DNA from 3 places in the Streptomyces sp. NPDC006385 genome. Region 2 is predicted to be linked to each of the others. Evidence: riboswitches for the same ligand, from Rfam matches in the RefSeq annotation. Region 2 holds a riboswitch; each other region holds the start of a gene.

Region 1 (6,623 bases), on a different contig from region 2:
GGCCAGCGCGGTGCCCACCAGGTCGTCCCGCCGCGCCGGGTCCACCCGTACCCGCACGACGACTTGGTCGCCGCCGGTCCGAAACCGCGTGTTACGTTCCTGCCAGGCCTGGTCCAGATCGACTGTGTCCGGTCGCTGCGCGGGTTCGTCGAGTTCCTCGGCCGCCAGCACCCGGGACAGCCGGTAGGTGCGGTCCGCGCCGGCCCTCGTGGCCAGCAAGTAGCCCTGGCCCCCTACGGTGACCAGGCCAATCAAATCCACCGTGCGCCACTTCGGGTTCTGGTCCACAGCCGCTTAGTGGATGCGCAGCTTGTGTCCGGCGAACACCGCGCGCCGGAGCTCGGCCGCTATGGTGTCGGGCACCTCCTCGGCGGCCACGCGACGCGAGAGAAGGTCGGTCTCCGGGTCGATGAGTAAGCGCCGCGCCGCGTCGGCCGCGGTGTCCCGAAGCCCTTCGGGCAGTGCGTCGGCCACCTTGAGACCGGGACGCCGGCTGCGGACAGTGCCTCTCTGTCGCGCAGCACGGTGCGGGTGGATACCTCCAGCTCGCGGGCCAGAGTGTCCGCGGTCAGCCGACCGCGCTGGCGCAGCAGTAGCACCAGTGGTGGGTGGAGATGGGCTTCAACCAGGGTGAGGTCGTCTCCGGGCACTCACGGACCCTGTACATCTCGGGGCAGACCGCGATGAGCGGCGAAGGCAAGCCCGAGCATGACGGTGACATGGCGGCGCAGTTGGCTCTGGCCATCGACAACGTGGAGGCCGTGCTCGCCGAGGCCGGCATGTCTCTCGCGAACCTCGTCCGGCTCAACGTCTACACGACCGACGTCGATCTGATCCTCCAGCACTACGGCGTGCTGGCCGCACGGCTGGGCGCCGCCAAGGTCGCGCCGACCACCGCGATGCTCGGGGTGACGCGACTGGCCATTCCCGGCCAGATGGTCGAGCTTGAGGGAACCGCAGTCGCTTGATGTGACCTCGTCTCCTGCGCTGCTCGTGCCTCTACTCGCCGCGGACGACACGGCGGAGCTTGGTGAGGCGCTCGTGCAGGATGCGTTCCCCGCCGTGCTGCGTGGGGCGGTAGTAGTCCTTCCCACCAGCGTCCGGTGGGTACTGCTGCTCCAGGACTCCCTCCGACGTCCGGTGGGGGGCAGTGGTAGCCGACCGCGTTGCCCAGCTCCGCCGCGCCTCTGGCAGGTCCAGAGCCTCGACCCGTCCCGGCCGCAGCGGCGCCGCCGCCCATCGGGCGAGGCCGACCAGTAGGGCCTGCCTGTCCAGCACCTCCCGCACAGCCTCGCGCCCGGCCACGTTCCGCGCCGCGCCGCGCCGCAGGCGAACGCCCCTTTCACGCCCCCAGGCACGCTTGTCAGCCACCCTGTGCGGGCACTACTGTCACCACGCCTTGGTGAACGGGAAATCCGGTGTGATGCCGGTGCGGCCCTCGCCACTGTGAATCGGGAAGTCCGGCTCCGGCCCTCACGGGCAGCCACTGGGTCCTCGGGACCCGGGAAGGCGGAGCACGGGCGGTGGTACCCGTAAGCCAGGAGACCGGCCAAGGCGCGTCAACCATCCACGAGGTGCTGGAGAGGGTCTGCTGAGCCATGCACATAGCCGAGGGTTTTCTGCCTCCGGCGCACGCGGTCGCCTGGGGCGTCGCGTCGGCGCCGTTCGTCGTCCACGGAGTCCGGTCGCTCACCCGTGAGGTCAGGGAGCATCCCGAGAGCACACTGCTCCTCGGCGCCTCCGGAGCCTTCACGTTCGTCCTGTCCGCGCTGAAGCTGCCCTCGGTGACCGGGAGTTGCTCGCACCCCACCGGCACCGGGCTCGGCGCCATCCTGTTCCGGCCCCCGATCATGGCGGTCCTGGGCACCATCACCCTGCTTTTCCAGGCCCTGTTGCTCGCGCACGGCGGCCTGACCACGCTCGGCGCCAACGTCTTCTCCATGGCGATCGCCGGCCCCTGGGCCGGGTACGCGGCCTACAGACTGCTGCGGCGGTACGACGTGCCGCTGATGGTCGCCGTCTTCTTCGGCGCGTTCGTCGCCGACCTGTCCACCTACTGCGTCACCAGCGTCCAGCTGGCGCTCGCCTTCCCCGACCCGAGCAGCGGATTCCTGGGCGCGCTCGGCAAGTTCGGCTCCATCTTCGCCGTCACGCAGATCCCGCTCGCGGTGAGCGAGGGCCTGCTCACGGTGCTCGTCATGCGGCTGCTGGTGCAGTCCAGCAAGGGCGAACTGACCCGGCTGGGCGTGCTTTTCGCCACGAGGCGGTCCCGGACCGAGACCGAGGCGGTGGCCCGATGAGCAAGAACACGAAGATCAACGTCCTGCTGCTGCTCGTCGTGGCCGCGCTCGCGGTGCTGCCGCTGGCCCTCGGCCTCGGCGACCACAAGGAGGAGCCGTTCGCGGGCGCCGACGGCGAGGCGGAGACGGCCATCACCGAGATCGAGCCGGACTACGAGCCCTGGTTCTCGCCACTGTACGAGCCGCCGTCCGGTGAGATCGAGTCGGCGCTGTTCTCCCTCCAGGCCGCCCTCGGTGCCGGAGTCCTCGCCTACTACTTCGGCCTGCACCGGGGGCGGCGGCAGGGTGAGCAACGGGCGCTGGAGCGGGAACGGGCCCCCAAGAGCGCGGCCGGTGACACCGCCGAGGAGTCCACGGCCGAAAGGTCCTGATCTCTCGTGCTGCCGATCGACGCGGCGGCGCACAGCAGCCGCTGGCGCCGCCGTCACCCCGTGGACAAGGCCGTGCTCGGGCTCGGCCTCACCGTGCTCGCGATCTCGCTGCCGCCCTGGCCGGGCGCGGCCCTGGTGCTCGTGACCTCCCTCGTGGTGCTGCTGGGGCCGGCGGGCGTGCCCGGGCGCCGGCTGTGGCGGGCGTACCGCGTGCCGTTGGGCTTCTGCGTGACCGGCGCGGTCACGCTGGTCGTCCAGGTCGGCGGGCCGCAGGGCTTCGTGTCCCTCGCGCACGACGGTCCGCTGCGGGCCGGGGAGCTGCTGCTGCGCACCTCGGCCGCCTCCCTCGGCGTGCTGCTGTTCGCCTTCACCACCCCGATGTCCGACCTGCTGCCCCGCCTGGTGAAGGCCGGTGTGCCCGCGCCCGTCGTCGACGTGGCCCTGGTGACGTACCGCATGAGCTTCCTGCTCCTGGACTCGGTACGCCGCATCCGGGAGGCCCAGGCCGCCCGGCTCGGGCACACCGGCAGGGCCGCGGAGTGGCGTTCCCTCGCCGGGCTCGGCGCCACCGCCTTCGTACGGGCCTTCGACCGGGCCACCCGGCTCCAGGCCGGGCTCGCCGGGCGCGGCTACGACGGCACCCTGCGCGTCCTGGTGCCCGAGGCCCGGGTCTCCGTCCGCTTCACGGCCGCGAGTTGCGCACTGCTTGTGGCGCTGGCCGCCCTCACCCTCGTACTGGAAAGGGCCTTGCCATGAGCGAGCCCACCGCCCTCGTCGCCCTGCGGGGCGTGTCCTACGCCTACGAGGACGGCCCTCTCGTCCTCAGCGACCTCGACTTCGACGTGTCCGAGGGGCGCGCGCTGGCGCTGCTCGGCCGCAACGGCACCGGCAAGACCACGCTGATGCGGCTGCTCAGCGGCGGACTGCGCCCGCACGAGGGCCGGTTGACGGTGGAGGGTTCGCCGGTGACGTACGACCGCAAGGGGCTGACACGGCTGCGGACGACCGTGCAGTTGGTGGTGCAGGACCCGGACGACCAGCTGTTCGCCGCGTCCGTCGCCCAGGACGTCTCCTTCGGACCGCTGAACCTCGGCCTGTCCGACGCCGAGGTGCGGGCAAGAGTCGACGAGGCGCTCGCCGCCCTGGACATCACCGCGCTGGCCGACCGGCCCACGCACCTGCTGTCGTACGGGCAGCGCAAGCGCACGGCCGTCGCGGGCGCGGTGGCGATGCGGCCCCGTGTGCTGATCCTGGACGAGCCGACCGCCGGGCTCGACCCGGACGGCCAGGAACGCCTGCTCGCCACCCTCGACGGGCTCCGCGCGGGCGGCACCACGGTGGTGATGGCCACCCACGACGTCGACCTCGCCCTGCGCTGGGCGGACGACGCGGCGCTCCTGACCCCGTCCGGGGTGCGCACCGGCCCGGCGGCCGCGATGCTGGCCCGCACCGATCTCCTCCGGCAGGCGGGGCTGCGGTTGCCCTGGGGCATCGCGGCCGCCCGGTTGCTGCGGGCGCAGGGACTGTTGGACGACACGGCACCCGGTCCGCGCAGTCCGGACGAACTGGCCGCCATGGCAGCGGCGGGCACGCCTCCCGCGGTAGCGGCCGACGGTGACGTGTCCGCACGAGGCGCACACGGGTGACACATGCCGCGACCGGACAGCACAGATACGGCGGGCCCCACGCTTCCCGGTTTGATGAGGTCGTACCCGACCTGAGCGAGGGAGCATGGCCGAAGGCGCCGCGGACAGCCACCCACCCGAGGGTCTGAAGGCCGATGCGATCGGGTTCCTCGACGCACTCGTCATCGGCCTCAACTCCACCTCGCCCGCGTACTCGCTGGCCGCGGTCATCGGCCCGGTGGTGGCTCTCGTGGGGGTCCACGCTCCCGGCGTCATGCTCGCCTCGTTCGCCCCGATGCTGCTGATCGCGTCGGCGTTCTCCTCCCTCAACAGGGTCGACCAGGACTGCGGGACGACCTTCTCGTGGGTCACCCGGGCGATGGGGCCGTGGGCCGGATGGCTCGGCGGATGGGCCATCACGATGACCGGGGTCCTGGTGGTCGGATCGCTGGCGGACGTCGCGGGGACCTTCGCCCTGCTCGCCCTCGGACTCGACCACTGGGTCGGGAACGAGTTCGTGCGCCAGTTGCTCACGGTGCTGGTCATCGTCGTGATGACGGCCGTGTGCGTCATCGGCACCGAGGTGTCGGCCAAGGTGCAGAACGCGCTGATCCTCGCACAGGTCGCCTGCCTGCTCGCGTTCGCCGTGGTGGCGATCCACCGGGTGTACGCGGGCACCGGCACGCCCGACTCCGTGCGACCGTCGATCAGTTGGCTGGACCCCTTCGGTGCGGGGGGCGCCGAGCTGACGGCGGGTCTGCTGCTGGGCGTGTTCATGTACTGGGGCTGGGAGTCGGCGGTGAACCTCACCGAGGAGGTCGAGAACTCCGCCACCGCTCCCGGCAGGGCCGCCGTGTGGTCGACGGTCATCCTGCTGGTGACCTATGTGGCGGTCGCCCTCGCCGTCGTGGCCTACGCCGGGCCGGCGTTCCTCGCCGGGAACGCCGAGGAGGAGGAGTTCGTCTTCGCCCTGCTCGCCGGCGAGGCGATGGGGGCCTGGGACTGGGTCGTCCTGCTGGCGGTCTCGACCTCCGCGCTGGCGTCGACGCAGACGACGATCATCCCCGCCTCGCGCACGGCCCTGTCCATGGCCCGCCGGCACGCGCTGCCGACGCACTTCGCCCACATCCACGCACGGTTCCGCACCCCTGACGTGAGCACGTGGTGGGTCGCCGGCATCGCCATCGCCTGGTACCTCGCCGTGCGCCGGATCAGCGAGAACGCCCTCTTCGACTCGCTCACCGCGCTGTCCCTGCTGATCGCGTTCTACTACGCGCTGACGGGCCTCGCGTGCGCGGTCTACTACCGCCGCCATCTCACCGAGAGCCTGTGCCACTTCGTCTTCTTCGGTCTCGGCCCGCTGGTCGGCGCCGGGCTGCTGGTCTGGCTGCTGGTCGAGTCGGTCGGCGACATGTCCGATCCCGAGAACTCCTACAGCGGCGTCTCGTGGTTCGGGCTCGGCCCGCCGCTGCTCATCGGCATCGGCATCGCCCTCACGGGGGTGGTCCTCATGGGCGTGTGGCATCTGAGGGCACCCGCCTTCTGGTCGGAACGCCCGCAGGTGGCCGACCCCGGACTCGTCCACGGCGACAAGAAGGAGGGCTGAGGATGTCGATCATTCTCGGCCACGCCGAGTCCCCTGGGAACGGCCTGCCCACCGCACGTCGCCATCGAGGCGTCGGCGCGTCCGGTGAGCCACTCGCACCGGTCCCCGGTGCCGCGGGGAGCGGGCCTTGCACCGGGCTCCGCCGGCGACGAGTACGCCCCTCGCCGCCAAGTCACGAAAAGCCCACGGAGGCGCTGACCAACGCCGCGACCCGGCATGCGGCGAGGTCCAGGCCCTTCACGGTAGAGGAGGCGGTCGGCGTGGCGGTCGCCGGTGTCGGCGGGCAGCGGGCGCCGTGCGCGTCGGCCAGGCGCCGTGCGGGCGGCGAGCAGCTCGGCCGGGCGGTGCCGTTCCCATGGGCGAGGTGTTCGGCCGCGAGGTCGGTGGCCTGCACCGCGCATGCGGGAGGCTGGGACGCGCCGGCCCTCCCGGGGCCGCGGAAGCCGGCGGGTCTGCCCCTCCCCCGCGGCTCCAGCGGATGCGGGTGCCTCACGTCCGGTGGATGCGGTCCACCAGGATGTCGATCACCAACGGCGTCCGCGGCCCGTAACCGAGCAGGACGCCGTCCTCCATGTCGACGACCCGGCGGTTCATCCCCGCCGGCGTCTGGCTGACCCCGGGGATGTCGACCAGCCCGTCGACACCGCCGACCGACTCCAACCCCTTGGTCATCATCAGGATCACGTCGGGCTGGGCCCGCACCAGCGCCTCGCTGGTGATC
Region 2 (6,623 bases):
GCGACGTCCTCGCGCAGCCGGCCCTGGCACAGCGCCTGGTCCCACGTCTCCAGCAGCCACAGCCGCAGCGTGCCGCGGTCCCGGCTGCGGGTGTTCATGTGCTGCGGATCGGTGTCCGGCCGGTCGTGCTCCAGGGCTCCGTGGCGATGCAGTTCCCGGGCGATCTGCAGGTAGACGGGTGACTCGGTCACCTCCGCCGTCTCCACGATCCAGTCCACGCGACGCTCGTCCGTCTCCGGGACCTGCGCCTGGACGAAGCGCAGGGCCTCCTCCTCGCTGAGCGGTTCCAGCTCCACGATCGCCGCCGACGTGCTCTCCAGCGGGCTGTGCGGCCGGGAGGCGATGACGAGGGGCAGCTTCTCCTCGTGGGCGCGCTCGATGGCCCGCCGGATGATGTTGTCCCGGTTCTGCTGGTGGTCGTCGCCGAGGAGAGCCTCCTCCAGGCCGTCGGCGATGACGACCGGCTTGTCGTCGGCGAGCAGCTGCTGCCAGACCCGCTCGGTCTTGCCGCGGGCGAGGATGCCCCGGGGGGCCTCGTCGGCGAAGCGCCGCCTGGCCATGCATTCGAAGTTCAGTTCGGTCCCGTCGGTCGCGTCCCGCAGCCGGATCGGCACGGGCACGGCGTGCTGCCGGGCCAGCAGTTCGGTGAGCCGAACCAGGACGGCGGTCTTGCCCACGCCGACGCCGCCGACCAGCAGATAGGGCCGGCGCGTGTCGCGTTGCCGCAGCCGTTCGGCGATGACCTGGGCGATGTCCTCACGGCCCACGATCTCGGCGGTGTCCGGTCCGGCGGTGGGCACCAGTCGCCGGGGATCACCCCGCGCCTTCGCGAGGTAGCGCCGCTTCGTCCAGCGGTACCACCAGAACAGGAAAAGCGTGGCGGCGACCGAAGCGGTCAGTACCGGGCCGACGAAGCGCACGATGGTGTCGAACCCGTCGTTGCCCTTCCGCCACCGCTCGAAGCCGGTCGTGTCCTGCGAGATCAGGATGTACAGGCCCTCCACGCACCAGGCGAACAGCGCGAGCGCGGCCACCAGCCAGATGGCCCGGGTGACGTTGGTGTACGAGATCCACCGGCGCCATTTCCTGGGGCTGGTGGTGCCGCGGCGGGCCTCCAGACGGACTGTCAGCGCGTGCCAGTGGCCCACGAATCCGCGCCGGACCCAGCTCACCGCACGCCTCGGGGCCAGCGTCGCCATCGGCGCGTCGCGCGGCCGCTCCTTGCCGGGCGGGCGACGGACGACCCTCGTCATCATGCGACTCCTTCCGAGAAGGGCTCTCGAAACGGAGGGACCGCGGGGACCGCGGGCGCCGACACCTACCTCCATGGAAGCACTGGAGGGACACCCCGCAACCCGGCGGCCCGCGGCGAGATCCCCGGGCCGCCGTCGTACCCCGTCCGGCAGACTCGGGGCCATGAACACCGTGATCCGGCGGGTGGAACCCGACGAGTACGAGCCCCTCGGTGAGATCACCGCGCAGGCCTACCTCCAGGACGGCCTCCTCGAATTCGCGGAGAGCGACGAGTACCTCGGTGAGCTGAAGGACGTGGCCAAGCGGGCGGCCGCCGCCGAGGTGCTGGTGGCCGTCGGGAGAGGGCGACTGCTGGGCGGCGTGACCTTCGTCCCCGGCGGCGGGCCGATGGCCGACATAGCGCGCTTCGGCGAGGCCGAGATCCGCATGCTCGCGGTCGCCCGCGAGGCGCGCGGACGGGGCATCGGCGAGGCCCTCGTACGCGCCTGCGTCGACCGCGCACGGGCCACGGAAGGCTGCGTACGCATCGTCCTGTCGACCCAGCGCACCATGCACAGCGCCCACCGCATCTATGAACGCCTGGGATTCGTCCGCACACCCGAGCGGGACTGGAATCCTCTCCCCCACCTCGACGACATCACTCTGCTCACCTACGAGTTGACCCTCTGAAACCACGGAGACACTACATCTGGGGGTGACACGGCAGCCCGGCACAAGATGTATGCTCATGCTCGCTGTCGCCGCAGGGGAATCCGGTGCGAATCCGGAACTGTCCCGCAACGGTGTACTTGTGCATGTCCGTGCACAGGAGTCAGTCCGAGGACCTGCCGACAGCGCGCCCGGCCATCCGGTCGGCGCGCCTGACGTCCGGGCCTCGTGGAATGGGCCGGTGGACGCGACGCCGCGTGCGCTCGTGTGCTGCCCCCTGCCCTCGACGAGGCCCCGTGCCGAGCGAGGGAGAGCCCCCACGTGACCATCGCGCCAGCCGAACCGGCTTCAGCGGTCGAGCAGGACAACGGTCCCGGTGCCGCGCTGCTGCGGACCCTGACCGAGCTGACCGCCGACCTTCCCGACGCCGACCCCGGCCGGGTCGCCGCCGCCGCGTTGCGCGGCCGGTCCGCCCGGGCCGACGAGACGGAGCTGCGCGAGCTGGCCACCGAGGCGGCCGCCGGCCTGATCTCCGAGGACCCCGCCTACAGCAGGCTGGCCGCCCGCCTGCTGACCGTCTCCATCGCCGCCGAGGCCGCCTCGCAGGGCGTCACGTCCTTCACCGGGTCGGTCGCGGTCGGGCACCGCGAGGGCCTCATCGCCGACCGGACCGCCGAGTTCGTGCGCGTCCACGCGGCCCGGCTCGACGCGCTGATCGACACGGCCGCCGACGACCGGTTCGGCTACTTCGGTCTGCGCACCCTGCACAGCCGGTACCTGCTCCGGCACCCCCTCACCCGCAAGGTCATCGAGACGCCCCAGCACTTCATGCTGCGCGTCGCCGCCGGGCTGGCCGAGGACGACACCGTCCGCTCCGTGGACGAAGTCGCCGCGCTCTACGGGCTCATGAGCCGCCTCGACTACCTCCCCTCCTCCCCCACCCTCTTCAACTCCGGCACCCGGCACCCCCAGATGTCGTCCTGCTACCTGCTCGACTCCCCCAAGGACGAGCTGGACTCCATCTACGACCGCTACCACCAGGTCGCCCGCCTCTCGAAGCACGCCGGCGGCATCGGGCTGTCGTACTCCCGCATCCGCGCCCGGGGTTCGCTGATCCGCGGCACCAACGGGCACTCCAACGGCATCGTCCCGTTCCTGAAGACCCTCGACGCCTCCGTCGCGGCCGTGAACCAGGGCGGCCGGCGCAAGGGCGCGGCCGCGGTCTACCTGGAGACCTGGCACTCCGACATCGAGGAGTTCCTGGAGCTGCGCGACAACACCGGTGAGGACGCCCGCCGTACCCACAACCTCAACCTCGCGCACTGGGTCCCGGACGAGTTCATGCGCCGGGTCAACGCCGACGAGCAGTGGTCGCTGTTCTCGCCGTCGGACGTGCCGGAGCTGGTCGACCTGTGGGGCGAGGAGTTCGACGCGGCGTACCGCGAGGCGGAGGCGGCGGGGCTCGCCAAGAAGACGATCCCGGCGCGGGACCTGTACGGCCGCATGATGCGCACCCTCGCGCAGACCGGCAACGGCTGGATGACCTTCAAGGACGCCGCCAACCGCACCGCCAACCAGACCGCCGAGCTGGGCCACGTCGTCCACTCCTCGAACCTCTGCACGGAGATCCTGGAGGTCACCAGCGACGGGGAGACGGCGGTCTGCAACCTGGGGTCGGTCAACCTCGGCGCGTTCGTGGACCAGGGCGGCATCGACTGGGAGCGGCTGGACGAGACCGTCCGTACGGCCGTCACGTTCCTCGACCGGGTCGTGGACATCAACTTCTACCCGACCGAGCAGGCGGGCCGCTCCAACGCCCGCTGGCGTCCGGTCGGCCTGGGCGCCATGGGCCTCCAGGACGTGTTCTTCAAGCTGCGCCTGCCCTTCGACTCGCCCGAGGCGAAGGCCCTGTCCACCCGGATCGCCGAGCGCGTCATGCTCGCCGCCTACGAGGCATCCGCCGACCTCGCCGAGCGCAACGTCCCGCTCCCGGCCTGGGAGAAGACCCGTACGGCCAGGGGCGTGCTGCACCCCGACCACTACGGCGTCGAGCTGACCTGGCCCGAGCGCTGGGCGGCCCTGCGCGAGCGGATCGCCGCGACCGGCATGCGCAACTCCCTGCTCCTCGCCATCGCGCCGACGGCCACCATCGCCTCCATCGCGGGCGTGTACGAGTGCATCGAGCCGCAGGTGTCCAACCTGTTCAAGCGCGAGACGCTGTCGGGTGAGTTCCTCCAGGTCAACTCCTACCTGGTGGACGAGCTGAAGCGGCTCGGCGTCTGGGACGCCCGCAGCCGGGAGGCGCTGCGCGAGGCGAACGGCTCGGTGCAGGGCTTCGCCTGGATCCCCGAGGACGTCCGCGCGCTGTACCGCACGGCCTGGGAGATCCCGCAGCGCGGCCTGATCGACATGGCGGCGGCCAGGACCCCGTTCCTGGACCAGTCCCAGTCCCTGAACCTCTTCCTGGAGACGCCGACCATCGGCAAGCTCTCCTCGATGTACGCCTACGCCTGGAAGTCCGGGCTGAAGACGACGTACTACCTGCGCTCGCGCCCGGCGACCCGCATCGCCCGCGCCGCCCAGGCCGCTGTCCCCGCGCAGGCCACCCCGGACCCCGAAGCGGTCGCCTGCTCCCTGGAAAACCCCGAGTCCTGCGAGGCCTGCCAGTGATGTCCACCCGTTCCCAGAACCTTCTCGACCCCGGCTTCGAGCTGACTCTGCGCCCCATGCGCTACCCGGACTTCTACGAGCGCTACCGGGACGCCATCAAGAACACCTGGACGGTCGAGGAGGTCGACCTCCACTCGGACGTCGCCGACCTCGCCAAGCTCAGCCCCGCCGAGCAGCACCTCATCGGCCGCCTGGTCGCGTTCTTCGCGACCGGTGACTCGATCGTCGCGAACAACCTGGTGCTGACGCTGTACAAGCACATCAACTCCCCGGAGGCGCGGCTGTACCTGTCGCGCCAGCTGTTCGAGGAGGCCGTCCACGTCCAGTTCTATCTGACGCTGCTCGACACCTACCTCCCCGACCCGGAGGACCGCGCCGCCGCCTTCGCGGCCGTCGAGAACATCCCGTCCATCCGCGAGAAGGCCGGGTTCTGCTTCAAGTGGATGGACTCGGTCGAGAAGCTGGACCGCCTGGAGACCAAGGCCGACCGGCGCCGCTTCCTGCTGAACCTCATCTGCTTCGCCGCGTGCATCGAGGGTCTGTTCTTCTACGGCGCCTTCGCCTACGTCTACTGGTTCCGCAGCCGCGGCCTGCTGCACGGCCTGGCCACCGGCACCAACTGGGTGTTCCGCGACGAGACGATGCACATGTCCTTCGCCTTCGACGTCGTCGACACCGTCCGCAAGGAGGAGCCGGACCTCTTCGACGACCAGCTCCAGCAGCAGGTCACCGACATGCTGAGGGAGGCCGTCGAGGCCGAGCTGCAGTTCGCGCGCGACCTGTGCGGTGACGGCCTCCCGGGCATGAACACCGACTCGATGCGGCAGTACCTGGAGTGTGTCGCCGATCAGCGCCTGACGCGCCTCGGCTTCGCCCCGGTGTACGGCTCCGAGAACCCCTTCTCCTTCATGGAGCTGCAGGGCGTTCAGGAGCTCACCAACTTCTTCGAGCGGCGTCCGTCGGCGTACCAGGTGGCGGTGGAGGGCACCGTCGACCTGGACGAGGACTTCTGAGTCCTGGCCCTGTCGCGTTCCTGGGCCTCCCTGATCTGACGGTCGATGCGCCGGTCGTGCACGATCCCGATCACTGAGGGGAGGACCAGGAGGACGAACATGCCGAACACGGTGAGCATCGCGATCAGTCCTTCTGTCTGCGCTGTAGTCATGACACCACTGTCACGCCGGACACTCCTTACGAACAGTGGCAGTACTGCCGCACACCCTCGATTTACTGCCACTTCCGAGGCACACTGGGAGCATGCTGAGGAACGTGGCCGCTGTCCTGCTCGACGGTGTGCATCTCTTCGAAATGGGCGTCGTCTGCGAGGTGTTCGGCATCGATCGCAGCGACGAGGGGCTGCCCACCTACGACTTCGCCGTCGTCTCGGCCGAGGGGCCGACGCTGGGCACCCATGTCGGCGGGCTCACCGTCTCGACGCCGTACGGCCTGGAGCGGCTGGACGAGGCCGACCTGATCGCCGTACCGGCCGGACGCGAGTACGTCACCCGGGAGTATCCGCCCGAGCTGCTGGACGCCCTGGTCAGGGCCGTCGACCGGGGTGCGCGGGTGCTCAGCGTGTGCTCCGGGGTGTTCGTGCTGGGCGCGGCCGGGCTGCTCGACGGGCGGCGGTGCAGTGTGCACTGGCGGCATGCCGGGGAACTGTCCCGACGGCACCCGCGGGCGATCGTCGAACCCGATGTGCTGTACGTCGACGAGGGGCCCGTGATCACCAGCGCCGGCACCGCCGCCGGCATCGACGCCTGCCTGCACATCGTGCGGCAGGAGCAGGGGCCCGAGGTCGCCAACAAGATCGCCCGGCGCATGGTGGTGCCGCCGCACCGGGACGGCGGGCAGGCCCAGTACATCGAGCGCCCGCTGCCCCGCTCCCAGTGCGACACGGTCGGTGAGGTGCTCACGTGGATGGAGCGGCACCTCGACGAGGAGGTCACCGTCGAGCAGCTCGCCGAGCGCGCGCACATGTCCCCGCGCACCTTCGCCCGCCGCTTCCAGCAGGAGACCGGCACGACTCCCTACCGCTGGCTCCTGCGCCA
Region 3 (6,623 bases), on a different contig from region 2:
TCCCTCCCGGACACCGCGCGGCCCGCCTCAGTTCACCTTCCGTTCACTCAGGTTACCTACGTTCATCGAGCCAATGACCTCGAACGATTGCCTGGGTAAATGGAAAGCTTCTCGCTGATCCTCGCGATTGTGGTGGTAACCGCACTCGCGTTCGATTTCACGAACGGTTTCCACGACACCGCGAACGCGATGGCCACGACCATTTCCACGGGCGCCATGAGGCCCAAGGTCGCGGTGGCCATGTCCGCCGTCCTCAATCTCGTCGGCGCCTTCCTCTCGGTCGAGGTCGCCAACACCATCTCCAAGGGCCTCGTCGACGAGGCCGGCATCCGTCCCGAAGTCATCTTCGCCGCGCTGGTCGGCGCGATCCTCTGGAACCTGCTGACCTGGCTGGTGGGCCTGCCCTCCAGCTCGTCGCACGCCCTCATGGGCGGTCTGATCGGCGCCACCGTCGCCTCGGCCGGCCTCGGCGCGGTCCACGGCGACGTGCTCGTCACCAAGGTGCTGATCCCGGCGATCGCCGCCCCGCTGGTCGCGGGCATCGCCGCGATGTTCGCCACCCGCCTGACCTACACCCTCGGCAAGAAGGCCGACGGCGACGCGTCCAAGAAGGGCTACCGCGCCGGCCAGATCGCCTCCGCCGGCCTGGTCTCCCTGGCCCACGGCACGAACGACGCGCAGAAGACCATGGGCATCATCACCCTCGCCCTGGTCGCCGGTGGCACCCTCGCCCCCGACTCCGACCCGCCCATGTGGGTCATCCTCTCCGCGGGCGTCGCCATCGCGCTCGGCACCTACCTCGGCGGCTGGCGCATCATCCGCACCATGGGCAAGGGCCTGACCGACCTCCAGCCGCAGCAGGGCTTCGCCGCCCAGACCAGCGCGGCCACGGTCATCCTGGCCTCCTCCCACCTCGGCTTCTCCCTCTCCACCACGCACTCCGTCTCCGGCGCCGTCATGGGCGCGGGCCTCGGCCGCAAGGGCGGCGTGGTCCGCTGGTCGACCGCCACCCGGATGTTCGTCGCCTGGGGCCTGACCCTGCCGGCGGCCGCCCTGGTCGGCGCGCTCGCCGAGTACGTGACCGGCTTCGGCGACTGGGGCACCGCCCTCGTCGCGGTCTTCCTGGTCGGCTCCAGCGCCGCGATCTGGAAGATCTCCCGCCGCGAGATCGTCGACCACACCAACGTCAACGACACCGACGAACCGGCCGGCGTGGTGACCACCGCCATGGCCGCCGTGACCCCGCCGCCGGCGGGCACGGTGACCGAGGACGTCGCGGCCACGGTTCCGGCCCCGGCCGCCGAGCCGGAGCCCTCGAAGGCCACCGTCTGACCCCCACCCGGTCACTCCTCGCCGGTTACTCAAGGAAGAAGAAGCATGAAGATCGACTGGGCGGCTCTCGGCTCCGTCTTCGGTGTCAGCCTCGTGGTCACGGTTGCCCTGGTGGGCCTGTTCACCCTCGGCATCACCGGCCTGTCCCGCCGTGAACGCGCGGCGGCCCAGGGCGACTCGGCCGCGCTCGCGGTCACCGGCGCCTACGCCTGCTTCGCGGCGTGCGCGGCGGCCGTGGGCTACGGCATCTACCTGATCGTGGCGTGACCCACACGGCGATCGTGGCCTGACACACAGCGCGCGGGAGCGCGCGCGAGCACTCGAGGTGCGGGACGGAACACCGTCTCGCACCTCACGCCTGTGTGGGCCTTCGCACACTCTCCCCGCGCAGGTCAACGGCAAGTTGACGGTCCTTCCACTCCGTGGTGGACTGCCGGGGCCATGTACGGCGGCAGGAGAGGAAGCCGGTGCGAATCCGGCGCGGTCCCGCCACTGTCACCGGGGTGAAAAGCCCCGGGAGCCAGGAACTCTCACCGCCGGTCTCGTCGAACCAGGGCGTGGACACCCTGAGTGAGGACATAACGCGATGCTCGGCTGCCGTTCGAGGTTGAGGTTCCGTACCGGGGCGCTGCCCTCCCCCGCGGTCGGCTGACGCCGATGCGTGCCGATCGCGTCTTCGCGTACGGCGCCGCCGCCGGACTTCTCGGTGATCTGCTGCTCGGTGACCCGCGCCGGGGGCATCCGGTCGCCGCGTTCGGGCGCGTCGCCGCTGCCGTCGAGGGTGTGTTGTGGCGCGACCACCGCGCGTGGGGTGCGCTGCACACCGCCGTGTGCGCCGGTGGCGCCGTGGCGCTGGGTGCCGTCGCCTCTCGTGTCGTGCGTCCGTCCCCCGTCGCCTCCGTCGCGCTGACCGGTGCCGCCACCTGGGCGGTCGTCGGCGGGACTTCGCTGGCCCGGGAGGCCCGGATCATCGGGCGCGCGCTGGAGGCGGGGGACGTCGAGGCGGCCCGCGCGCGGCTGCCGCATCTGTGCGGGCGGGATCCGCAGGCGCTGGACGCGGACGGGATCGCGCGGGCCGTGGTGGAGTCCGTCGCCGAGAACACCTCCGACGCGGTCGTGGGGGCGCTGGTGTGGGGGGCCCTCGGGGGTGTGCCGGGGCTGGTCGGGTTCCGGGCCGTGAACACACTCGACGCCATGGTGGGGCACAAGTCGCCCAAGTACCGGCGCTACGGGTGGGCTTCGGCCCGGCTCGACGACGTGGCGGGCTGGCCGGGAGCGCGGCTGACCGCCGTGCTCGCGGCGCTGGCCGGACCGGATCCGCGGGGGGCCGTACGCGCCTGGCGGGCGGACGCGGCCCAGCATCCGAGCCCCAACGCCGGGCCCGTGGAGGCCTCTTTCGCCGGGGCCCTCGGCGTGCGGCTGGGCGGGACGCTCTCCTACGGCGGGCGGGTGGAGCACCGGCCCGTGCTGAACACGCGAGGGCGTGCCGTCGTCACGCCCGACGTCGAACGGGCCGTACGGCTGTCGCGGCGCGTCACCTGGCTCGCGCTCGGGGTGTGCGCCGGTGCGCGGTTGCTGAAGAGGGGGCACAGAGCATGAGCGGTGGACTTCTTGTCGCCGGTACCACTTCCGACGCCGGCAAGAGCGTCGTGACCGCCGGGATCTGCCGGTGGCTGGTGCGGCAGGGCGTCAAGGTCGCGCCCTTCAAGGCGCAGAACATGTCCCTCAACTCGTTCGTGACGAGGGAGGGCGCCGAGATCGGGCGGGCGCAGGCCATGCAGGCGCAGGCCTGCCGGGTCGAACCGACCGCGCTGATGAACCCCGTGCTGCTCAAGCCGGGCGGTGAGCAGAGCAGTCAGGTCGTGCTGCTGGGCAAGCCGGTCGGGGAACTGAGCGCGCGCGGGTATCACGGTGGGCGGCAGCAGCGGCTGCTCGGGACCGTGCTGGACTGTCTGGAGCAGTTGCGGGGCACGTATGACGCGGTGATCTGTGAGGGGGCGGGTTCTCCCGCCGAGATCAACCTGCGGCGGACCGACATCGTCAACATGGGCGTCGCGCGCAGTGCGCGGCTGCCCGTGCTGGTGGTGGGCGACATCGACCGCGGGGGCGTCTTCGCCTCCTTCTTCGGGACCGTGGCGCTCCTTTCACCCGAGGACCAGGAACTCGTCGCGGGATACCTGGTCAACAAGTTCCGCGGGGACGTCGGCCTCCTGGAACCCGGCCTGGACATGCTGCACACCCTCACCGGGCGGCGTACGTACGGCGTGCTGCCGTTCCGGCACGGACTCGGCATCGACGAGGAGGACGGGCTGAGGGTCTCGCTGCGCGGGGCCGTACGGGAATCGCAGGTCTCCTCCCCCGTCGGCGAGGACGTGCTGCGGGTCGCGGTCTGTGCCGTGCCGCTGATGTCCAACTTCACGGACGTGGACGCGCTCGCCGCCGAGCCGGGGGTCGTCGTGCGGTTCGTGGACCGGCCGGAGGAACTGGCCGACGCGGACCTCGTGGTGGTTCCGGGGACCCGGGGGACGGTCCGGGCGCTGGAGTGGCTGCGGGAGCGGGGGCTGGCCGAGGCCCTCGTGCGCAGGGTCGCCGAGCAGCGGCCCGTCCTCGGCATCTGCGGCGGCTTCCAGATCCTCGGCGAGCACATCGAGGACGACGTCGAGAGCCGCAGGGGCCATGTCGACGGGCTCGGCATCCTGCCCGTGCGGGTGCGGTTCGCCCGCGAGAAGACGCTGACCCGTCCCGTGGGCGAGGCTCTCGGGGAGCCCGTCGAGGGGTACGAGATCCACCACGGAGTCGCCGAAGTGACAGGCGGGGAACCCTTCCTGGACGGCTGCCGGGTCGGTCAGACCTGGGGCACGCACTGGCACGGCTCGCTGGAGTCGGACGGTTTCCGGCGGGCCTTCCTGCGTGAGGTGGCCGCCGCCGCGGGCCGCCGCTTCGTGCCGGCCGCCGACACGTCGTTCGCCGCGCTGCGCGAGGAGCAGCTCGACCGGCTCGGAGATCTGATCGAACAGCACGCGGACACGGACGCGCTGTGGCGACTCATCGAGTCGGGCGCGCCGCGAGGACTGCCCTTCATTCCACCGGGAGCGCCCGCATGAGCACTGTGTTGTTGTTGTCGACGGCCGACACGGACCTGCTCGCGGCCCGTGCCTGCGGTGCCGCGTACCGGATCGGCAATCCGACCCGGATCGAGGTGACGTCCGAACTCCCCTCGCTCGTCGCGGGCGCCGACATCGCGGTCGTACGCCTGCTGGGCGGCAAGCGGGCCTGGGAGGACGGGCTCGCCGCGCTCAGGGCGTCCGGCATCCCGACCGTGCTGCTGGGCGGCGAGGCGGTCCCCGACGCCGAGTTGATGGCCGAGTCGTCCGTCCCGGCCGGTGTCGTGGCCGAGGCGCTGAAGTACCTCGTCGAGGGCGGCCCCGCCAACCTCGCCGAACTCGCCCGGTTCCTCTCCGACACCGTGCTGCTGACGGGCGAGGGGTTCGCCGCGCCGCAGCCGATGCCCGAGTACGGCGTCCATGGCGGCCGGGCGCTCCAAGAGGGCCGTCCGACCGTCGGCGTGCTCTTCTACCGGGCGCACGAGCTGAGCGGCAACACCGCCTTCGTGGACACCCTGTGCGACGCCATCGAGGCCCACGGCGCCAACGCCCTTCCCGTGTACTGCGGTTCGCTGCGCGGGGCCGACGCCGGGCTGTACGAGCTCCTGGGGAAGGCCGACGCCCTGGTCGCCACGGTCCTCGCGGCCGGCGGCACGCACGCCTCGCAGGCGTCGGCGGGCGGCGACGAGGAGGCATGGGACATCGGCAGGCTGGCCGAGCTGAACGTCCCCGTGCTGCAGGGGCTGTGCCTGACCTCCGCGCGCGCCGCCTGGGACGCGTCGGACGCCGCGCTGTCCCCCATGGACGCGGCGATGCAGGTCGCGATCCCGGAGTTCGACGGGCGGCTGATCACGGTTCCGTTCTCCTTCAAGGAGCGGGGCCCGGACGACGTGCCCGTGTACGTCGCCGACCCGGAGCGGGCCGGGCGCGTCGCCGGTGTCGCCGTACGGCACGCGCGGCTGAGGCACAAGCCGAACCAGGACAAGAGGCTCGCGCTCGTCTTCACCGCCTACCCGACCAAGCACGCCCGGGTCGGCAACGCGGTCGGCCTGGACACACCCGCCTCGGCGGTACGGGTCCTGGACGCGCTGCGGGACGCCGGGTACGGGCTGACCGAGTACCCGGACAACGGAGACGAGTTGATCCACCGGCTCATCGAGGCCGGCGGTCACGACGTCGAGTGGCTGACCCAGGAGCAGTTGTCCGCCGCGCCCGCGCGCGTGCCGCTCGCCGACTACCGGGCGTGGTTCGACGAGCTCGACCCCGACCTGAGGGGCGCCATGCTGGAGGCGTGGGGGGAGCCGCCGGGTTCGCTGTACGTCGACGGGGAGGACATCGTCCTCGCCTCGCTCCAGTTCGGGAACGTCGTCGTCATGATCCAGCCGCCGCGCGGCTTCGGCGAGAACCCGATCGCGATCTACCACGATCCGGACATGCCGCCGTCGCACCACTACATGGCGGCGTACAGGTGGCTGGAGAACTCCTTCGGCGCGGACGCCGTCGTGCACATGGGCAAGCACGGCACGATGGAGTGGCTGCCGGGCAAGGGGCTCGGGCTGAGCGGCGGTTGCGCGCCGGACGCCGTTCTCGGTGACCTGCCGCTCATCTACCCGTTCATCGTCAACGACCCCGGCGAGGGCACCCAGGCCAAGCGGCGCGGACACGCCACCGTCGTCGACCACCTGGTGCCGCCGATGGCGCGGGCCGACACCTACGGCGACCTGGCCAAGCTGGAGCAGCTGCTCGACGAGTACGCGCTCGTCTCCGACCTGGACCCGACCAAGGCACCGGCCGTGCGCGCCCAGATCTGGACGCTGGTCAAGGCGGCCGAGCTCCACCACGACCTGCGTGTCGACGAGCAGCCGGACGACGACGCGTTCGACGAGTTCGTCATGCACATCGACGGCTATCTGTGCGAGATCAAGGACGTGCAGATCCGCGACGGTCTGCACATCCTCGGTGGCGGTCCGGTCGGTGAGCCGCGCGTGAACCTCGTGCTCGCCGTGCTGCGTGCCTCGCAGGTGTGGGGCGGGCAGGCGAACGCGCTGCCGGGGCTGCGGGCGTCGCTGGCGGACCGTTTCGGGCTCGTCGAGAAGGAGTTGCTCGCCGAGCCGGGGGCGCCGGTCAAGGTGCCGGCGGAGCTGATCGACCTGGTGGAGGGGCCGTCGCGTACGGCCGCCGACGCCA

What was found. A riboswitch is a leader RNA that binds a small molecule or an ion and turns the genes downstream of it on or off. The one in region 2 is predicted to bind cobalamin.
Region 1: it holds a riboswitch for cobalamin, as region 2 does, so the genes downstream of both, ABZ078_RS01845 (energy-coupling factor ABC transporter permease) here and ABZ078_RS39605 (ribonucleoside-diphosphate reductase subunit alpha) in region 2, are expected to answer to the same signal.
Region 3: it holds a riboswitch for cobalamin, as region 2 does, so the genes downstream of both, ABZ078_RS25515 (cobalamin biosynthesis protein) here and ABZ078_RS39605 (ribonucleoside-diphosphate reductase subunit alpha) in region 2, are expected to answer to the same signal.

The regions. Positions count from the first base shown of each region.
Region 1 covers NZ_JBEXQG010000002.1:81,007-87,629, reverse strand. The annotation lists partial or broken gene ABZ078_RS01860 (transcriptional regulator) at 1-602, opposite strand, end outside; gene ABZ078_RS01855 (RidA family protein) at 615-968, shown strand; gene ABZ078_RS01850 (hypothetical protein) at 1,000-1,371, opposite strand; cobalamin riboswitch at 1,384-1,569, shown strand; gene ABZ078_RS01845 (energy-coupling factor ABC transporter permease) at 1,599-2,300, shown strand; gene ABZ078_RS01840 (energy-coupling factor ABC transporter substrate-binding protein) at 2,297-2,671, shown strand; gene cbiQ (cobalt ECF transporter T component CbiQ) at 2,678-3,427, shown strand; gene ABZ078_RS01830 (ATP-binding cassette domain-containing protein) at 3,424-4,317, shown strand; gene ABZ078_RS01825 (APC family permease) at 4,403-5,902, shown strand; gene ABZ078_RS01820 (hypothetical protein) at 6,075-6,296, opposite strand; gene ABZ078_RS01815 (hemin ABC transporter substrate-binding protein) at 6,392-6,623, opposite strand, start outside.
Region 2 covers NZ_JBEXQG010000093.1:20,473-27,095, reverse strand. The annotation lists gene ABZ078_RS39615 (NACHT domain-containing protein) at 1-1,256, opposite strand, end outside; gene ABZ078_RS39610 (GNAT family N-acetyltransferase) at 1,417-1,923, shown strand; cobalamin riboswitch at 1,941-2,101, shown strand; gene ABZ078_RS39605 (ribonucleoside-diphosphate reductase subunit alpha) at 2,224-4,572, shown strand; gene ABZ078_RS39600 (ribonucleotide-diphosphate reductase subunit beta) at 4,572-5,585, shown strand; gene ABZ078_RS39595 (helix-turn-helix domain-containing protein) at 5,830-6,623, shown strand, end outside.
Region 3 covers NZ_JBEXQG010000036.1:56,107-62,729, forward strand. The annotation lists gene ABZ078_RS25505 (inorganic phosphate transporter) at 100-1,332, shown strand; gene ABZ078_RS25510 (hypothetical protein) at 1,378-1,599, shown strand; cobalamin riboswitch at 1,750-1,884, shown strand; gene ABZ078_RS25515 (cobalamin biosynthesis protein) at 1,990-2,931, shown strand; gene ABZ078_RS25520 (cobyric acid synthase) at 2,928-4,436, shown strand; gene cobN (cobaltochelatase subunit CobN) at 4,433-6,623, shown strand, end outside.